One region of the Streptomyces sp. NPDC018000 genome, then DNA from elsewhere that is predicted to be linked to it. Evidence: riboswitches for the same ligand, from Rfam matches in the RefSeq annotation. Region 1 holds a riboswitch; each other region holds the start of a gene.

The links. Region 1 has a riboswitch for cyclic di-AMP ahead of ACH4EW_RS15285 (peptidoglycan DD-metalloendopeptidase family protein). Riboswitches for the same ligand answer to the same signal wherever they lie in the genome.
Region 2: another riboswitch for cyclic di-AMP. It lies ahead of ACH4EW_RS24915 (C40 family peptidase); the one in region 1 lies ahead of ACH4EW_RS15285 (peptidoglycan DD-metalloendopeptidase family protein).
Region 3: another riboswitch for cyclic di-AMP. It lies ahead of ACH4EW_RS26205 (transglycosylase SLT domain-containing protein); the one in region 1 lies ahead of ACH4EW_RS15285 (peptidoglycan DD-metalloendopeptidase family protein).
Region 4: another riboswitch for cyclic di-AMP. It lies ahead of ACH4EW_RS18935 (transglycosylase family protein); the one in region 1 lies ahead of ACH4EW_RS15285 (peptidoglycan DD-metalloendopeptidase family protein).

What each region holds. Positions count from the first base shown of each region.
Region 1 is NZ_JBIRGM010000005.1:200,668-202,859, reverse strand. Features, by position in the region: gene ACH4EW_RS15295 (tyrosine-protein phosphatase) at 1-211, opposite strand, end outside; partial or broken gene ACH4EW_RS15290 (alpha-galactosidase) at 349-864, shown strand; cyclic di-AMP (ydaO/yuaA leader) riboswitch at 1,196-1,354, shown strand; gene ACH4EW_RS15285 (peptidoglycan DD-metalloendopeptidase family protein) at 1,360-2,192, shown strand, end outside.
Region 2 is NZ_JBIRGM010000014.1:147,956-150,147, forward strand. Features, by position in the region: gene ACH4EW_RS24905 (ATP-dependent Clp protease proteolytic subunit) at 1-407, shown strand, start outside; gene ACH4EW_RS24910 (hypothetical protein) at 415-723, shown strand; cyclic di-AMP (ydaO/yuaA leader) riboswitch at 1,122-1,295, shown strand; gene ACH4EW_RS24915 (C40 family peptidase) at 1,299-1,772, shown strand; gene ACH4EW_RS24920 (helix-turn-helix domain-containing protein) at 2,072-2,192, shown strand, end outside.
Region 3 is NZ_JBIRGM010000017.1:62,163-64,354, forward strand. Features, by position in the region: gene ACH4EW_RS26200 (APC family permease) at 1-720, opposite strand, end outside; cyclic di-AMP (ydaO/yuaA leader) riboswitch at 1,209-1,393, shown strand; gene ACH4EW_RS26205 (transglycosylase SLT domain-containing protein) at 1,398-2,144, shown strand.
Region 4 is NZ_JBIRGM010000008.1:643-2,834, forward strand. Features, by position in the region: gene ACH4EW_RS18935 (transglycosylase family protein) at 108-866, opposite strand; cyclic di-AMP (ydaO/yuaA leader) riboswitch at 870-1,041, opposite strand; gene ACH4EW_RS18940 (transglycosylase family protein) at 1,340-2,192, opposite strand, start outside.

The DNA of each region.
Region 1 (2,192 bases):
CATCGCGGAAGTCGAAGACCGTGTGCAGACCGAGACCGCCGAGGAAGGCGGCGTCCTCGGCGGTGGCGTGCGCGAGGTGACCACTGCGGAAGAGTCGTCCGTACCGCACCCGCCGACCGTCCATGGTGGGCAGTCCGCCCACATCGCGGAAGTTGCGGACACCAGCGAGCTCGGGTTCCGTCGACGGGATCTGCGGCAACTGCTGCGTCACAGTGACTCCTGGAGTGTCTGGTGCCGGCGCGAGTCGCCGACAAGGCCACTCCCGCGACGATACGACATTGATTCCTCAGGCAATCATCTTGGTCTTTGCTCGTCGACACTTCCGCGAACTCCGTTACTCCTGCGGCGAATTTCTCGCAGGAGCAGTGGTGCGCCCTCGCCGAGCGAGCCGCCGCGATGGGCGTAGAACCGTTCGTCGTGGACGACTCATGGTTCGGACGGCGCATCAGCGACCGGGCCGGGCTCGGTGACCGGACGCCGAATCCGGACGCCTTCCCGGTGGGCTGAAGCCGCTCGCCGACGAAGTGCATGGACTCGGCATGCAATTCGGTATCCGGGGCGAGTCGGAAATGGTCAATGCCGACAGTGATCTCTATCGCGCACGCCCCGACTGGATGCAGCATTTCCCAGGGCGGGCACGGACCGAGTCCGCAATCAATTGGTACTCGATCCGGCCCGCACCGATGTGCGGAACCATCTGTGGGCGCAATGGGAAACGCGCTGCTCTCCAGTGCGCCCGTCGGCTATGTGAAAGGGGACTTCAACCGCTGCTTCACCGAAGCGGGCCGGCCGGGCAAGGAGCATCAGCAGAAGCTCTGGATCGAGCATGTGGGTGCCCTGTGCCCGCTGATCGACCGGCTCAGGGGTCTCGACGCGCGGGTTCCGAGACTCCGGCGCGAATGATGGGGCATGGCATGTCCGTAATGGATGCATTTACCCCAACATATCCCGTTTGTGCGTGAGATGGCTTCCCTCTCGTGAGCGGGATCATATCCGTGACGGTGAGTGCTGACGGCACGGTTGGGTATTCCGTGCGCGGCACGGAAATTCAAGATCCTTAATCCACGGAGTGTGACCGGAATTCCGCGCCGATTTCCGGCGTGCATTCCGGAACGGAACCAGTGGCTTGTTCTCTCCGTCCCGACTCGCTTACGGTCGCCGTCAATCCGGACGGACCGCCTAATCCTGCCGCCGTCCGGAATTCGCACCCACTCATCGTGTGGCAGGAGCGGGGGAACCAGGTAGGCCGCCGACCGGAGAAATCCGGCCGGCTAGGGGTGAAGTCGCGCTCGGCGCGGCCGGGCATCTCCAGCCCGAACCCGACAGCTCACCTCGCAGGCGCCGGAGAGGAAGCACGTCATGCCCATATCGGGTAAGCACCGTCGTAGGAAGTCCAGCACCATCGCCCGTGGCGTGGCCGCCGTGAGCGCCGGCGGCGCTGTCATCGCTCTGCCGCTGCTCGGCGCCACCGGTGCCCACGCCGCGGAGCAGGCCGCCCCGGCCGCCCCGCAGTCGGCCTCCGCCGCCACACACGCCGCCCCGGCCGAGCCGGTCGCGCAGAAGCAGGAAGCCGCCACGACGTACCCCGTTGTCTCCGGTGACTACCTGTCGAAGATCGCCGCCGAGCAAAAGGTCGACGGTGGCTGGCAGAAGCTGTACCAGGACAACCGCGAGGTCGTCGGCGAAGACCCCAACCTGATCTTCCCGGGCATGAAGCTGACGCTCGGCGGCAACGCGTCGGGCCACTCCGCGCCCACCGGTGCCGGTGCGGGCGCAACTCTCCCGTCGAAGGCCCCCTCGGTGCCCTCGTCGGCCGCGGAGAAGTCCGCCCCGGCCAAGTCCGCCCCGGCCAACGTCTCGACAGCCACGGAGTCCAAGACCTCCGCCCCGTCCGGCCGGAGCAGCAGTTCCGGCTACAGCCACCCGGTCCCCGGCAACCACACCACTGGATACCGCGCCTCCGGCTCCAACTGGTCCAGCGGCAGCCACACCGGGATCGACTTCCCCGTCTCCACCGGCACCAGCGTGAAGGCCATCACCTCCGGCACCGTCGTCACCGCCGGCTGGGGTGGTGCGTACGGCAACCAGGTCGTCATCAAGCACGCCGACGGCCACTACTCGCAGTACGGCCACCTGTCCTCGATCTCCGTCTCCGCGGGCCAGACCGTGAGTACCGGTCAGCAGATCGGCCT
Region 2 (2,192 bases), on a different contig from region 1:
TCGGAGCCATGTCCGCGATCTACGACACGATGCAGTACCTCACCTGCGAGGTGGAGACCTACTGCCTCGGTCAGGCCGGCTCCTGCGCGTCCGCACTGCTCGCCGCGGGCACTCCCGGACGACGGCACGCACTGCCCGGTGCCAGGGTCGTCGTAAAGCAGCCCGACCTCACCGAGCCGGTTCGGGGTCAGCCGTCCGATCTCGAGATCGAGGCACAGGAAATGGAACGGGTCCGCGAGATGCTCACCACGCTGTTGGCCCGTCACACCGGCCGGAGCGCCGAGCAGATCACCACCTGCATCGAGCGCGACCTCATTCTCGACGCGGCGGGCGCCAAGGCGTACGGCCTGGTGGACCACATCGTGGAGAACCGGATGTCGTCATTCCCGCCGCACAGCGCGAGGTGAACGCCCGATGCAGTCACCGGAGTTGCCGCCGCTCCCCGCACTGACGTGCGCCGAGGGAGAGTTCATCGACTGCTACCTCGAAGCCCTCGACCAACTGGGCCGGATCAACCCGGCCCGCGGCAGCGACACCTACGGCGCACTGCGCGCCGCACAGGCGCTGGTCTCACGGGCGGGCGCGCTACGGGACGCACTGGCGTTGATGCATGAGCGCGGAGAAGCACAGATCCACGCCGCCACCCTGGCGCGGGCGCTGCGTGTACTGGACGGGGAACGGCGGGCGGAACGTGTCACCGTGCCCCCTGCTCGGACGAGTTGATCGGCCAGTTCGCCGACACCCCTGCCGAGTCCGGTCAACTCCCCCTGCCTTCACCTCTGACGGGCTTTGCTCAACTCCCCTGCGCGACACGCCCGGCAGGCAAATCGGAATTCCTCGCTCGTTCGGCGTAGGGGTTCGCCCTCGCGAGGGACATCTCAACTTGCGCTTTCCTATGAGGACAGTGAGCGGAATCTGTCATTCCACCCCTGGTACGAGACCGGTCCGAGCGACCGGCAGAGCGTCCGAATTCATCAGCCTCACCCGAACGGATCAGTCGTGAGAAGCCTCACATATCGCTGCTTTCCCTGAGAAATCGGGCAGCCGGTGAGTCAAGATCCCTGGGACGACAAGCCCCCGCCACCGCGGCGGGGCGGTTCGGGCGGACGCCGAGTCCTGCCGCCGTCCGGATGCCTGGTCGACAGAAGTGGATCGGCAGGAGTGGAGGACCCGAGCACAACGGGCCGACCGGAACACCGGTCGGCCCTCGGGGTGAAGCCGCCCAGGGGCGGCCGGGCAACTTCGCCAGCCCGAACCCGACAGGTCATCCTTCACAGGCGGCTGACGAAGGGTTGCGCATGACTGCGCAGGTTCATGTCCCGTCTCTGCTCGCCCGGGCCGGCACGGCCTCGGTTCTGACACTGGCCGCGGTCGGCGGCACCATGCTCGCCCCTGGCGCCACGAGCCAGGCCCAGGCAGCGACTTTCTCGATGAAAGCGCTCAACATCGCCGCATCGAAGAAGGGATCGCCGTACGGGTGGGGGGCCACCGGCCCCAACCGCTTCGACTGCTCGGGTCTGACGGTCTATTCGTTCAAGAAGGCGGGCAAGAAAATCCCGCGCACGGCCCAGCAGCAGTACAACAAGACTCGCCATATCCCCGCCTCGCACAGGCAACGTGGCGACCTGGTCTTCTTCCATCACGGCCGCAGCATCTACCACGTGGGGATCTACGCCGGCAAGGGCAAGATCTGGCACTCACCGAGGACCGGCGCGGTGGTCCGGCTGGAGAAGATCTGGACGAAGAGCGTCTATTACGGGCGGGTCCGCTGACGCCTGTCCGGACATCACGCCCGTGGCCCCGGCCGTGATCTGTCTTGCCGCCGTCGACAGTGGCAGAGCGACGCTTGCTTCCCGATGGTCTGCCATGGCTAGCCGTCCCTTTCCCCTCGGAACCGACCCACCACCGGTCTCGGTCGCGCTTCGCGCCGGATTGCCACTGGTGCTGCTCTCCGCAACGGCGATCCACCAAGATATGCATATATCTGTCGCTCAATGCGGTGACCCTGCCACGCAAGGCCGTACGCGGGCGTCACACTGTCCGCTCGGCGGAAGAGGGAGGGAGGCCGCAGATGCAGCACGGCCCTGCGGTAAGGCGCCGCAAGCTCGGGGAGGAGCTCCGGAGTCTGCGCCACGCGTCCGGATTGACAAGTCGGGACGCCGCTCGGACGCTCGGCTGGCACCAGTCGAAGG
Region 3 (2,192 bases), on a different contig from region 1:
GACGGCCGCGTAGACGAGCAGCGTGATGCCCAGCGCGAGCGCGATCGCTCGGGGGATGGTGCGCTGCGGGTCGCGTACCTCTTCGCCGAGGGTGGCGATCCGCGCGTACCCGGCGAACGCGAAGAACAGCAGACCGGCCGCCTGCAGCACTCCGCCGGCAGTGGCGTCCGCGCCGATGGTCAGACGCCCTGCATCGGCAGTGCCGCCGGTGAGACAGGCGGTGATCACGGCTGCGAGGACCGCCAGGACGAATGCGACGATCACTCGGGTCAGCCAGGCGGACTTGTGCAGACCGGTGTAGTTGAGCGCGGTCAGCGCCACCACCGCCGCGACAGCCACCGTGTGCGTCTGGCCGGGCCACACATAGGAGCCCACGGTCAACGCCATGGCCGCGCAGGAAGCAGTCTTGCCGACGACGAATCCCCAGCCTGCGAGATAGCCCCAGAAGTCGCCCAGGCGTTCACGGCCGTACACATAGGTGCCACCCGACTGCGGGTAGCGACCTGCCAGCCGGGCTGAGGACGTCGCGTTGCAGTACGCGACCACCGCAGCCAGCCCCAGGCCGAGCAGCAGCCCCGACCCGGCGGCCGCGGCGGCAGGCGCCGGTGCGACGAAGATGCCGGCACCCAGCATTGAACCCAGGCCGATGACCACGGCGTCGAACACGCTCAGACGGCGCTTCAACTCGCCCGCTCCCGCCGACGCCGTCGACGTGTTCATCGCTCTCTCCCAGCTGGGCGCCCCGCACCGGCAGGTCCCCGCAGTCCGTACGTGTACAGAGTTTCGGGGGCACGGTAGCCGAGCAAGGTGTCCGGACGATGCGGGCTGTGAAGGCTCGGGGGCGACCGGCTGCTGCTGCTCATGGCGCTGGGCCGGCTTCACACGAGGCACCCGGATCGCCATGCAAATGTCCAAGTATGGGCGATTTGCTTAGAAATAGCCTCTTGGTTAATAAAAAGACATTTGAAGAGAATTGCAACCTTTGCTTGTTGACCGAATTGCCCCTTTTTGGAAATCTCGTGGTGTGAGTCACGTTCGCAGCTCAAGATGCCGCAGCGTTCAGCGCGGTTCCCTTCTGTGCAAGGAATTTTGACTTCGCGGTGTGAGGTGGATTACTGCCGATTCCGCGATTCGATCTTGCAAATGAAATGTGATCCAAAATGGGGGCTTGTTCCTTTCGGTGTTTCTCGCCTACGGTCACCGTCAATCCGGACGGAACGCCGAATCCTGCCGCCGTCCGGCAATCCGACCACTCACGTCCGGCAGGAGCGGGGGACCCAGGTAAGTTGCCGGTCCGGTATCCGGAACGGCTCGGGGTGAAGCCGCATTGCGTGCGGCCGGACATCTCCAGTCCGAACCCGACAGCTCACCTCGTAGGCGACGGAGAGGAATTCGCCATGTCCGCAATCGGTAACTACCGTCGTCGTAAGTCCACTTCGCTGACCCGCGGTCTCGTAGCCGCGACCACGGGCGGAGCCGCTCTCGTGCTTCCGCTGATCGGTGCCGGCTTCGCCTCGGCCGCGCCGGCGCAGTCCGTCACCGCCGAAAAGGCCGCGTCGACCGTCGCCGCCGTCGGGGAAGAGTCCGCACAGAAGGACGCGCCCGTCATCTATTCCGTGATCGCGGGCGACACCCTTTCCAAGATCGCGCAGGGGAATTCCCTCAGCGGCGGCTGGCAGAAGCTGTACGAGGACAATCGAGAGATCGTCGGTGAAAACCCCGCACTGCTTCTCCCGGGCATGAAGCTGACAATCGGCGCCCAGGCCGATTCCGAGACTTCCGCAACTGCCACCGCCGCACCGGCCGCGCCGCCCGCGACGTACACGAACGATCTGGACGGCTGGATCAAGGAGTCGCTGGCTGTCATGGCCCAGCACGGCATCCCCGGCAGCTATGAGGGAATCCACCGCAACATCCTGCGCGAATCCTCTGGCAACCCCCTGGCCATCAACAACTGGGACTCGAACGCCGCCGCCGGAACGCCCTCCAAGGGCCTCCTCCAGATCATCGACCCGACGTTCCGTGCCTACCATGTGCCCGGTACGTCGACGGACAGCTACGACCCGGTCGCCAACATCACCGCTGCGTGCAACTACGCCGCCGACAAGTACGGCTCCATCGACAACGTGTTCGGGGCCTACTGAGTCGCAGCAGCGCCGACGGCGGTTCAGGGCCGACGGGTGGCGAGGGGC
Region 4 (2,192 bases), on a different contig from region 1:
CACAACTCACTTCAGTGCAACAAACCGGCAGCAGCTCGAAACCCCGGCCCGGCGCATACGGGGGATTGCGCGCCGGGCCGGGGAGCTCAGGGAGGAGAGAGCCTGGACTACTTCGTCAGGTGCAGCTGCTGACCCGGGTAGATCAGGTCGGCATCCTTGACGATGTCCTTGTTCAGCTCGAACAGCTGCTGCCAGCCGCCCTCGACGTTGTGGGCGGCGGCGATCTCGCTCAGGGAGTCACCGGAGGCGACCTTGTACTCGCCGTCGCCCTTCGCGACCTTCTCGCCGGTCGGCGTGGTGACGGTCTTCTTCGGCTCGGCCTGCGGGGCGACGGAGCGGTCCGAGCGGGAGGCGGCCGGGGCCTCGGTGTGCTCGGAGCTCTTCGGCTGGGCCTGCTGCTGCGGCGCGGCCGGGGCGCTCTTCTGCTCGGTGGCGCTGGAGCTGGAGGTGGAGTTCGAGGAGGAGCCGGTGTCGACGCCCGGGTCGACACCGTCGTTGGTCAGGTTGCCGGCAGCCGCGCAGCCCCAGGCGCCCGGACCCTGCATGTCGAGGAGCTTCTCGGCGGTGGCGATCTGCTGAGCCTTGGTGGCCAGGTCGGCACGGGGGGCGTACTGCGTACCGCCGGCGGCGGCCCAGCTGGACTGCGAGAACTGCAGACCGCCGTAGTAGCCGTTACCGGTATTGATGGACCAGTTGCCGCCGGACTCGCACTGGGCGACGGCGTCCCAGGTGGCGACGGAGGCGGCGGACGCGCTGGTCGCACCCATCAGCGGTACGGCGACAGCGGTACCGGTGACACCGGCGAGCGTGGCGATACGGACAGCCTTGGACGGGCGGCGGTGCTTGCCCTTGCCGGAAAGCAGCATGGAACTTCTCCTCACCGACGCCTACGAGGTGAGCTGTCGGGTTCGGGCCAAGTGAGTTGCCCGGTCGCACGTCCTAGCACGCGACTTCACCCCAAGCCGGTCCCGATACGTCTTTCGACGATCGGGCCCAGCGCTTACCTGGGTCCCCCGCTCCTGCCTACGGCGCTATACGCGTCTGTTCCCTTCGACCGACGGCAGGATTCGGCGTGACGGTCGACGGGGCCCGCGGTGCGAGCGGTTCTGACCGTAAACATACGCAACCCTCACATTCAAAGAAGGACACATCGGACAATCAGGCCTTACTTGCATCTGAGGAACCGTCGTTTCCGCAGGTGGGAGGCGTACGGAAGGGCACCCCGGGCGCGACACGCCAGTTGACGCAAAGAGACCCATGTCTCACTTACGCATAAGCGGACATAGGTCTCTGAACTACCCCGATTTTGAGGCTCGTTTACCCGATTTTCAGACCACCCTCACTCGGCCTTCGCATCGAGATCGAGGCTCTGGCCAGGGAGGATGAGGTCCGGATCGGAGCCGACGGCATCCTTGTTGGCCTCATAGAGCGCGGGCCAGCCGCCGGGAACCTTCTGTGCGTCAGCAATCGCCCAGAGGTTGTCGCCGGGGTGCACGGTGTACGTGCCGTCGGCGGCCGACACACCCGCGTCGCGCGCGCCGGCATCGCCGCGGGAGGCGTGACGGCCCGACTCGCGGTCGGCGCCGACGTTCGCGTCCCGACTTCCTTCGGAAGCGGGCGCGCCGCGATGCTTGCCGCCGACACGGTTGGACGAATCGGAAGAGCCGGATGAATCGGGCGTCTCGGAGGGTGAGGTGGCCGACGCGGTGGCCGAAGGCTTCGTGGAGGACTTCGCCTTGTCTACAGACTTGTCGGCGCCGTGCGAGCCCTTCGAGCCGTGCGAGGCCTTCGAGCCGCCCGCACCGTCCGAGGTGCGGCCCGACGGCGTGGCATCATCGGACGGCGCCGCCGACACGCCGTCAGCCGGCTCCGCGCCCTTTGCCGTCCCGACTGAGGGGGCGGCCCCCGGGTCGACACCCGGCAGTGCCCCGTCCGCCGAGAGGCCGGAGATCTTCGCACAGCTGGCCCATGCCTGCGGGCCCTGGTCGCCCAGGACCTTCTCGGCCACGGCTATCTGCTGTGAACGGCTGGCGAGGTCGGCACGCGGGGCGTACGACTCGCCGCCGTACGCCTTCCAGGTCTCCTGCGAGAACTGCAGGCCGCCGTAGAAGCCATTGCCGAGGTCGGCGCTCCACATGCCGCCGCTCTCGCATTCGGCCACCCGATCCCAGGTCGTGGCGTCGGCCGCGTGC